DNA from 3 places in the Neorhizobium sp. T25_27 genome. Region 1 is predicted to be linked to each of the others. Evidence: riboswitches for the same ligand, from Rfam matches in the RefSeq annotation. Region 1 holds a riboswitch; each other region holds the start of a gene.

What was found. Region 1 has a riboswitch for thiamine pyrophosphate ahead of C5J24_RS02395 (ABC transporter permease). Riboswitches for the same ligand answer to the same signal wherever they lie in the genome.
Region 2: it holds a riboswitch for thiamine pyrophosphate, as region 1 does, so the genes downstream of both, thiB (thiamine ABC transporter substrate binding subunit) here and C5J24_RS02395 (ABC transporter permease) in region 1, are expected to answer to the same signal.
Region 3: it holds a riboswitch for thiamine pyrophosphate, as region 1 does, so the genes downstream of both, thiC (phosphomethylpyrimidine synthase ThiC) here and C5J24_RS02395 (ABC transporter permease) in region 1, are expected to answer to the same signal.

What each region holds. Positions count from the first base shown of each region.
Region 1 is NZ_PVBJ01000001.1:452,103-454,299, forward strand. Features, by position in the region: gene C5J24_RS02390 (ABC transporter permease subunit) at 1-762, shown strand, start outside; TPP riboswitch at 830-933, shown strand; gene C5J24_RS02395 (ABC transporter permease) at 1,069-1,851, shown strand; gene C5J24_RS02400 (ABC transporter substrate-binding protein) at 1,848-2,197, shown strand, end outside.
Region 2 is NZ_PVBJ01000017.1:49,230-51,426, forward strand. Features, by position in the region: gene C5J24_RS29850 (ABC-F family ATP-binding cassette domain-containing protein) at 1-508, shown strand, start outside; gene C5J24_RS29855 (response regulator) at 669-1,118, shown strand; TPP riboswitch at 1,216-1,323, shown strand; gene thiB (thiamine ABC transporter substrate binding subunit) at 1,364-2,197, shown strand, end outside.
Region 3 is NZ_PVBJ01000021.1:15,847-18,043, forward strand. Features, by position in the region: gene C5J24_RS30745 (acyl-CoA dehydrogenase family protein) at 1-721, opposite strand, end outside; gene C5J24_RS30750 (acyl carrier protein) at 723-974, opposite strand; TPP riboswitch at 1,153-1,285, shown strand; gene thiC (phosphomethylpyrimidine synthase ThiC) at 1,385-2,197, shown strand, end outside.

The sequences.
Region 1 (2,197 bases):
CTGCTCGCCATCTCGCTGCTGCTCCTGCTGCTGCCGCTGGTGCTGGTCTGCATCCAGAGTTTCAACGACGTGCCGCAGGCGACCGCCTCCGGCTTCCGCGGCTTCACGCTGAAATGGTACGAGGCGGTGTTTTTCGCCGGAACGTATGCGGATGCCTTCTGGGTGTCGGTGCAGCTTGCCGTCACCTCGATGCTGGTGGCGCTTTCGCTTTCGCTGCCGGCGGCCTTCGCGCTCGCCCGTTATCCGTTCAAGGGTCGCTCCGCGCTCCTGGCTTTCTGGCTGCTGCCGATGTCGCTGCCCCACGTGGCGATCGGGGTCGGAATGCTGCGGCTCTTGCAGATCTACCTGATCATTCCGCCCTTCCTCGGCCTCGTGGCGATCCATGTGATCGTCATCCTGCCGTTTGCGATCACGCTTCTGACCACCTCGGTGATGGGGCTCGACCGGGCGCAGGAGGAGGCGGCGGCGAGCCTCGGGGCAAGCCCGGTGCGGCGGTTTTTTCTGATCATCATGCCGGGCCTGGCGCCGGGGCTGTTTGCGGCCGGCATCGTCGGCTTCCTGCTGAGCTTCGGCGAGGTGACGGTGACGAGCTTCCTCACCACCGCCCGGCTGACGACGCTGCCGGTCCGCATCTACGCGGAATCGACCTTCAGCCTGGAGCCGACCGCGCATGCCATCTCGGCCGTCCTGATCCTCTTCACCGTCATCGCGCTGGCCCTGCTGGGCAGGGTGGTTCGCCTAGACCGACTCTACGCACGGTGAGTTGGAAACGATAGCGGGCGGACCGTCCGGTCCGCTTGACAGACATAGCGAAAACCGACAGTTATCGTGTTCTTCCGAGGGGGGCATCTTGACGATGCTGAGATGGCGGTGAGCCGGACCCTTGAACCTGATCCGGGTCATGCCGGCGTAGGAACGGAAATAGGCGTCATTCGACGATACTTTCTCTTCTCCGCTTCACCTGGATCTCCGTAATTGACTGATCTGGAGATCGACCGATGATATCCATTCTTCCCGTGGTTCCGCAAGGATATCCGGTCCTGGCGTGCAGGTTCGGCGCGTAGCATCATGCGTGCGTCCCATGCGGTCATCGGCCTCGTCCTGCTTGTCGCCCTCTGGCAAGCGGGCGTCTGGCTGTTTGCTCCGCCCCGCTACATCCTGCCGTCTCCGATTGCCGTCGCTTCCGCCTTCGGGCGGCAGCCGGGTTTCCTGCTGCAGAACGGCCTCGTCACGCTGACGGAAATCGCGCTGGGCCTCGCGATCGGCGCAGGCCTCGGCATCGCCACGGCATTCGGGGTCGCCGCGTTGCCGCGGCTTGGCCGTCTCGTCTGGCCGATGGTACTGATTCTACAGTCCTTTCCCGTCTTCGTCCTGGCGCCGATCCTGGTTTTGTGGCTCGGTTTCGGCCTCGCCTCGAAAGTGGCGATGACGACGATCATCATCTTCTTTCCGGTCGCGTCGGCCTTTGCCGACGGTCTTCGCCGCACCGATCAGGAAATCCTCGACGCCGTTTCGCTGGAGGGGGCAGGTCACTGGCAGACGCTGGTGTCGATGCGTGTGCCGCTGGCGATCCCGAGCCTCGTCTCGGGCCTCAGGGTCGCGGCACCGCTGGCGCCACTCGGGGCCGTGGTCGGGGAGTGGGTCGGGGCGTCCGGCGGGCTCGGCTTCGTGATGGTCCAGGCCAATGCCCGCATGCAGACCGACACCGTGTTCGCGGCGATGACCATACTGGCAATCCTTACCCTCATTCTAAGGCTTCTCATCGACCGGCTGACCGCCGGACTCGCCCCGTGGGCCAGCGAAGCTGACCCTTCATCTTCATCCGCATCAGGGAGTTCCGTCCGATCATGATCCGTATCCTCACCGCGTCCTTCATCGCGCTGGCCAGCCTTGCCACCCCGATTTCTGCGCAGGCCGCCGACAAGCTCAGCGTGCTGCTCGAATGGTTCGTCAATCCGGACCATGCGCCGATGGTCATCGCCCAGCAGCGCGGGCTGTTTGCCGATGCCAAGCTCGATGTCGAGCTCATCCCGCCGTCAGACGCCTCCGCAGTGCCGCGGCTGGTTTCGGCCGGCCAGGCGGATATCGGCATCCACTACCAGCCCAATCTCTATCTCGACCATGAGGCAGGCCTGCCGCTCGTGCGTTTCGGCACGCTGGTCGAGACGCCCTTGAACACCGTCACTGTGCTGGCGGA
Region 2 (2,197 bases), on a different contig from region 1:
GCTGGACCTGCTGCAGGAAATCGTCGCCGGCTATACCGGCACCGTCATCCTCGTCAGCCACGACCGTGACTTCCTCGACCGCACCGTGACCTCGACCATCGCCCCCGCCAATCCGGACGCACCGGACGGCCGCTGGATCGAATATGCCGGCGGCTACACGGATATGCTGGCGCAGCGGAAGGGCGCGCTGGAGGAAAGGCGCCGCACGGAAAAAGCTGACAGGGCAAAAACCGATACTGCAGCATCGGTTTCCGGCATCCCGAAGGGCAAAGGCAAGCTTTCCTTCAAGCAGAAATTCGCGCTCGAGAACCTGCCGAAGGAAATGGCAAAAGCCGAGGCCGAGATCGCCGCCCGCGAGAAGAAAATGGCCGATCCCAACCTCTTCACCAAGGATCCCGCCGCCTTCAACAAGCTGGCTGCGGAGATGGAAAAGCTGCGCCAAAGCATCAGCAAAATGGAAGAAGAATGGCTGGAGCTCGAAATGCTGCGTGAGGAAATTGAAGGCTGATTTGCAATTTGTTAAGCTTAACAGATAGTTAGCTAAAAAAATATTTGTCGCGGAGCGGAACATATGATGTCCCGGGGCGTTCTGGGGTGTGAGTAGTGGTCGAAATGTCCCGGGGACGGATCGGCCTGCCCGGAACCGATCAACCGAATGGGGACATCCAATGCTGACAAATGTTACGCGTCGTCGGCTGGCCACTGAGGCGATGAATCAAAGAGTTATGATTGTCGAAGACGAGTTTCTGATCGCGCTCGATGTAGCCGAGACGATCGAAGCCATGGGCCTGAAAGTCGCCGGTTTTGCCAATGCCCGCAAACACGCCCTGGCGCTCGCCGCCTATGCCGATATTGCCCTGGTCGATGTCAATCTTTCGGACGGCCGGACTGGTCCAGAGATCGGGCGCGAGCTTGCCGAGCAATATGGCATCACCGTCGTCTTCATGACGGGTAATCCGGACGATGTGGAAGCCGGCGTCCAAGGCTCGCTCGGCGTTCTCACCAAACCGGTCATGCCCGATGTGGTCGAGAAGACTATCGACTACGCCGTTGCCAACCGGCTGGGCGGCATGGCGATCGTTCCGCGTGAACTGAAAGTGTTTCCGCAGAACCACTGAGCAATGAACCACTGAGTCATGTTGCTCCTGCCGAATGCGCCTTGAGCCGGCCGCAGACCGCCTCTTGCCAGCCATTCGCCTCGCCGCTAAATCTGATCCTGCTCTAACGGGGTGCCGCGCGTTTTCGTGCGGCTGAGAGGCCTTTGGCTAACCCGCGGAACCTGATCCGGTTAACACCGGCGGAGGGATTAGACGGCTCTTCATCAGCGCCTATTCCCCTTTGTCACCACAACGAGGAGACGCTGATGCGCAGCACCATTCTTTCGATATTCGCGGCCGCTGCCGCCTTTTCCCTTTCCGCGCCGGCCGAAGCGCAGGAAAAGACGTTGACCGTCTACACCTACGAGAGCTTCATCTCCGATTGGGGGCCGGGTCCCAAGGTGAAAGAGGCGTTCGAAAAGGCCTGCGCCTGCAAGCTCAATTTCGTCGGCGTCGCAGACGGCGTGGCGCTTCTGACCCGCCTGAAATTGGAGGGCAAAGGCACCGACGCCGATATCGCGCTCGGCCTCGATACCAACCTGATCTCCGAGGCGAAGGCGACCGGCCTGTTCGAGCCGCACGGGCTCGACGCCGCCGCGGCCAAGGTCCCCGGCAATTACAGCGACGACACGTTCATCCCCTACGACTACGGCCATTTCGCCGTCGTCTATGACACGCAGGCAATGAAGAACCCACCCAGAAGCCTCAACGAACTGGTGGACGGCGATCCCGCGCAGAAGATCGCCATTGAGGACCCGCGCACCTCGACACCCGGCCTCGGCCTGCTGCTCTGGGTGAAATCGGTTTATGGCGACCAGGCACCGGAGGCCTGGGCGAAGCTCAGGAAACGCGTGCTGACCGTCACGCCCGGCTGGTCGGAGGCCTATGGCCTGTTCACCAAGGGCGAAGTGCCGATGGTATTTTCCTACACGACCTCGCCCGCCTATCACATGGTCGAGGAGAAGACGGACCGCTATCAGGCCGCCGCGTTCTCCGAAGGCCACTACATCCAGATCGAGGTCGCCGGCATGCTGAAGGGGGCGAAGGAAAAGGACCTGGCGAAACAGTTCCTGAAATTCATGGTCTCGCCGGCCTTCCAG
Region 3 (2,197 bases), on a different contig from region 1:
GATGCGAGGTGGCGAGCATCGATTGCGCCGCGATTTCGGCGAACGGCTTTGGAAAGATCTGGACGGACGGCGCCTCGCCCCTGAAGAGGAAGCCGTCGGAGCAAGTGCCGCGCATGCCGAGCGTATCCCAGTCGACGGTCTTCTGCAGGGTATACTGGCCTTGCTTGAAGACGGTCATGACCTGGTCGGTCGGTGCGGCCTTCTCGTTGGAGCGGGAGGTGACCATGATCACATCGGCGTAGGTGCCGTAGGAAATCACCGTCGCATCCTTGGTCAGGCGGCAGATGTCGCCCTCGACCTCGATCGCGCAGATGGAGTTGCGCATATTGCCGCCGATGCCGCCCTCGGTCGTCGCGGAAGCGACGAGAAGCTGGCGGCCGGCAAGCTCGCGCATGAAGTCCCTATGCCATTCGCTGTCGCCACCATGCTCCACGAGGCTCGAAACCTTAATCTGGTGCATGGCGAAAACCATGGCGCTCGCGGCGCAGGCCTGTCCCAGGATGGAGCAGACCTCGGCGATCTCGGCGATCGAAGCGCTCTCGCCGCCGAACGCGGCCGGGATCTGGATGCCGATCAGGCGCTCGGCTTTCATGGCATCGACCGCTTCGCGGGGGAAGCGGCCGTCATGATCGACGCGGTCGGCAAATTCGGCCGCTACGGTTGCCACGCGGTGAGCGCGGGCGCTCAGGCTCATGTCGGCGGCAAAGGCGGGGAGGCTCATCTCAAGCGGCCTCGCGCGCTTTCAGGATATGCGAAACCGTCTGCTCGATCGCAGCTATGCTGGCGAAGGACTTGCGGTTCAAAAGGCTGTCGGGAAACTCGATGTCGAAGGCCTCTTCCAGGCCGAGCATCAGTTGTACGGATGCAAATGAGGAGAGGCCGGCCGCATAAAGATCGGCGCCGTCTTCCAGCTCGGTCACCGCGACCGGAAGGCCGCCTACACGTGTGAGCAATTCGCGAATGGTCTCGTTCATCTCGACATCTCCGGATCGTTCAAATCTGCGTTCATCGCTGGGGACGTTACTACGCAGGAAAGCATAAGATTCCGGCAATAAACGTCGTGAAGTTAGGGCTGCGGGATTCCGTAAAATCCGATCGATCGCCATCGGCATGGCCCGGCTTGACATCAACGGCCCGCGGGTTTCTGATGGCGCCATTCACCAGGGGGGTCCCGCCAAGGGGCTGAGATACTGCTGGTCGGAACGGCTTTGGCCGGCCGAGGCGCAGTGACCCGTTGAACCTGATCCAGTTCATACTGGCGTAGGGACGGTGCGGGCGCTGCGGCAGCGAGGGCGGGAAACCGTCCTTCGCATTCCGGGGTGTTTTTCCATCATTCCAACACTGGAACTGGGTCTCCAAACGTCAAACCTTGGAGCCTTGAACCATGAATATCGCAACCACCAAGCTCACCCCGGTCGTCACCACCGGCCCGCTTCCCGCTTCCACGAAGGTCCTGAAAGCAGGAACGATCCACCCGGACGCCCGCGTGCCGATGCGCCAGATCGCATTGCATCCGACCTCCGGCGAACCGCCGGTCACCGTCTACGATTCCTCCGGTCCCTATACCGTCGAAGGCGCCGCGATCAGCATCGATGCCGGCCTGCCTCGCCTGCGCGAAAGCTGGATTGCCGCCCGCGGCGACGTCGAAACCTATGAGGGCCGCATCGTCAGGCCGGAGGACAACGGCTTCGTGTCCGGGAGCCATCTGACGCCGGAATTCCCGGTCCGCAACCAGCCCTTCAAGGCGAAAACGGGCCGGGCCGTCACCCAGCTCGCCTATGCGCGGGCCGGCATCATCACGCCGGAGATGGAATTCGTCGCCATCCGCGAGAACCTCGGCCGGCAGGCGGCCGGGGAACCGCTCATCCGCGACGGCGAAAGTTTCGGCGCCCATGTGCCGGACTTCGTGACCCCGGAATTCGTTCGGCGCGAAGTCGCCGAAGGCAGGGCGATCATTCCCGCCAATATCAACCATCCCGAATCCGAACTGATGATCATCGGCCGCAACTTCCTGGTGAAGATTAATGCCAATATCGGCAATTCGGCCGTCACCTCGTCGATGGCCGAGGAAGTCGAGAAGATGGTCTGGGCGATCCGCTGGGGCGCCGATACGGTCATGGACCTGTCGACCGGCCGCAACATCCACAATATCCGCGACTGGATCATCCGCAATTCGCCGGTGCCGATTGGCACCGTG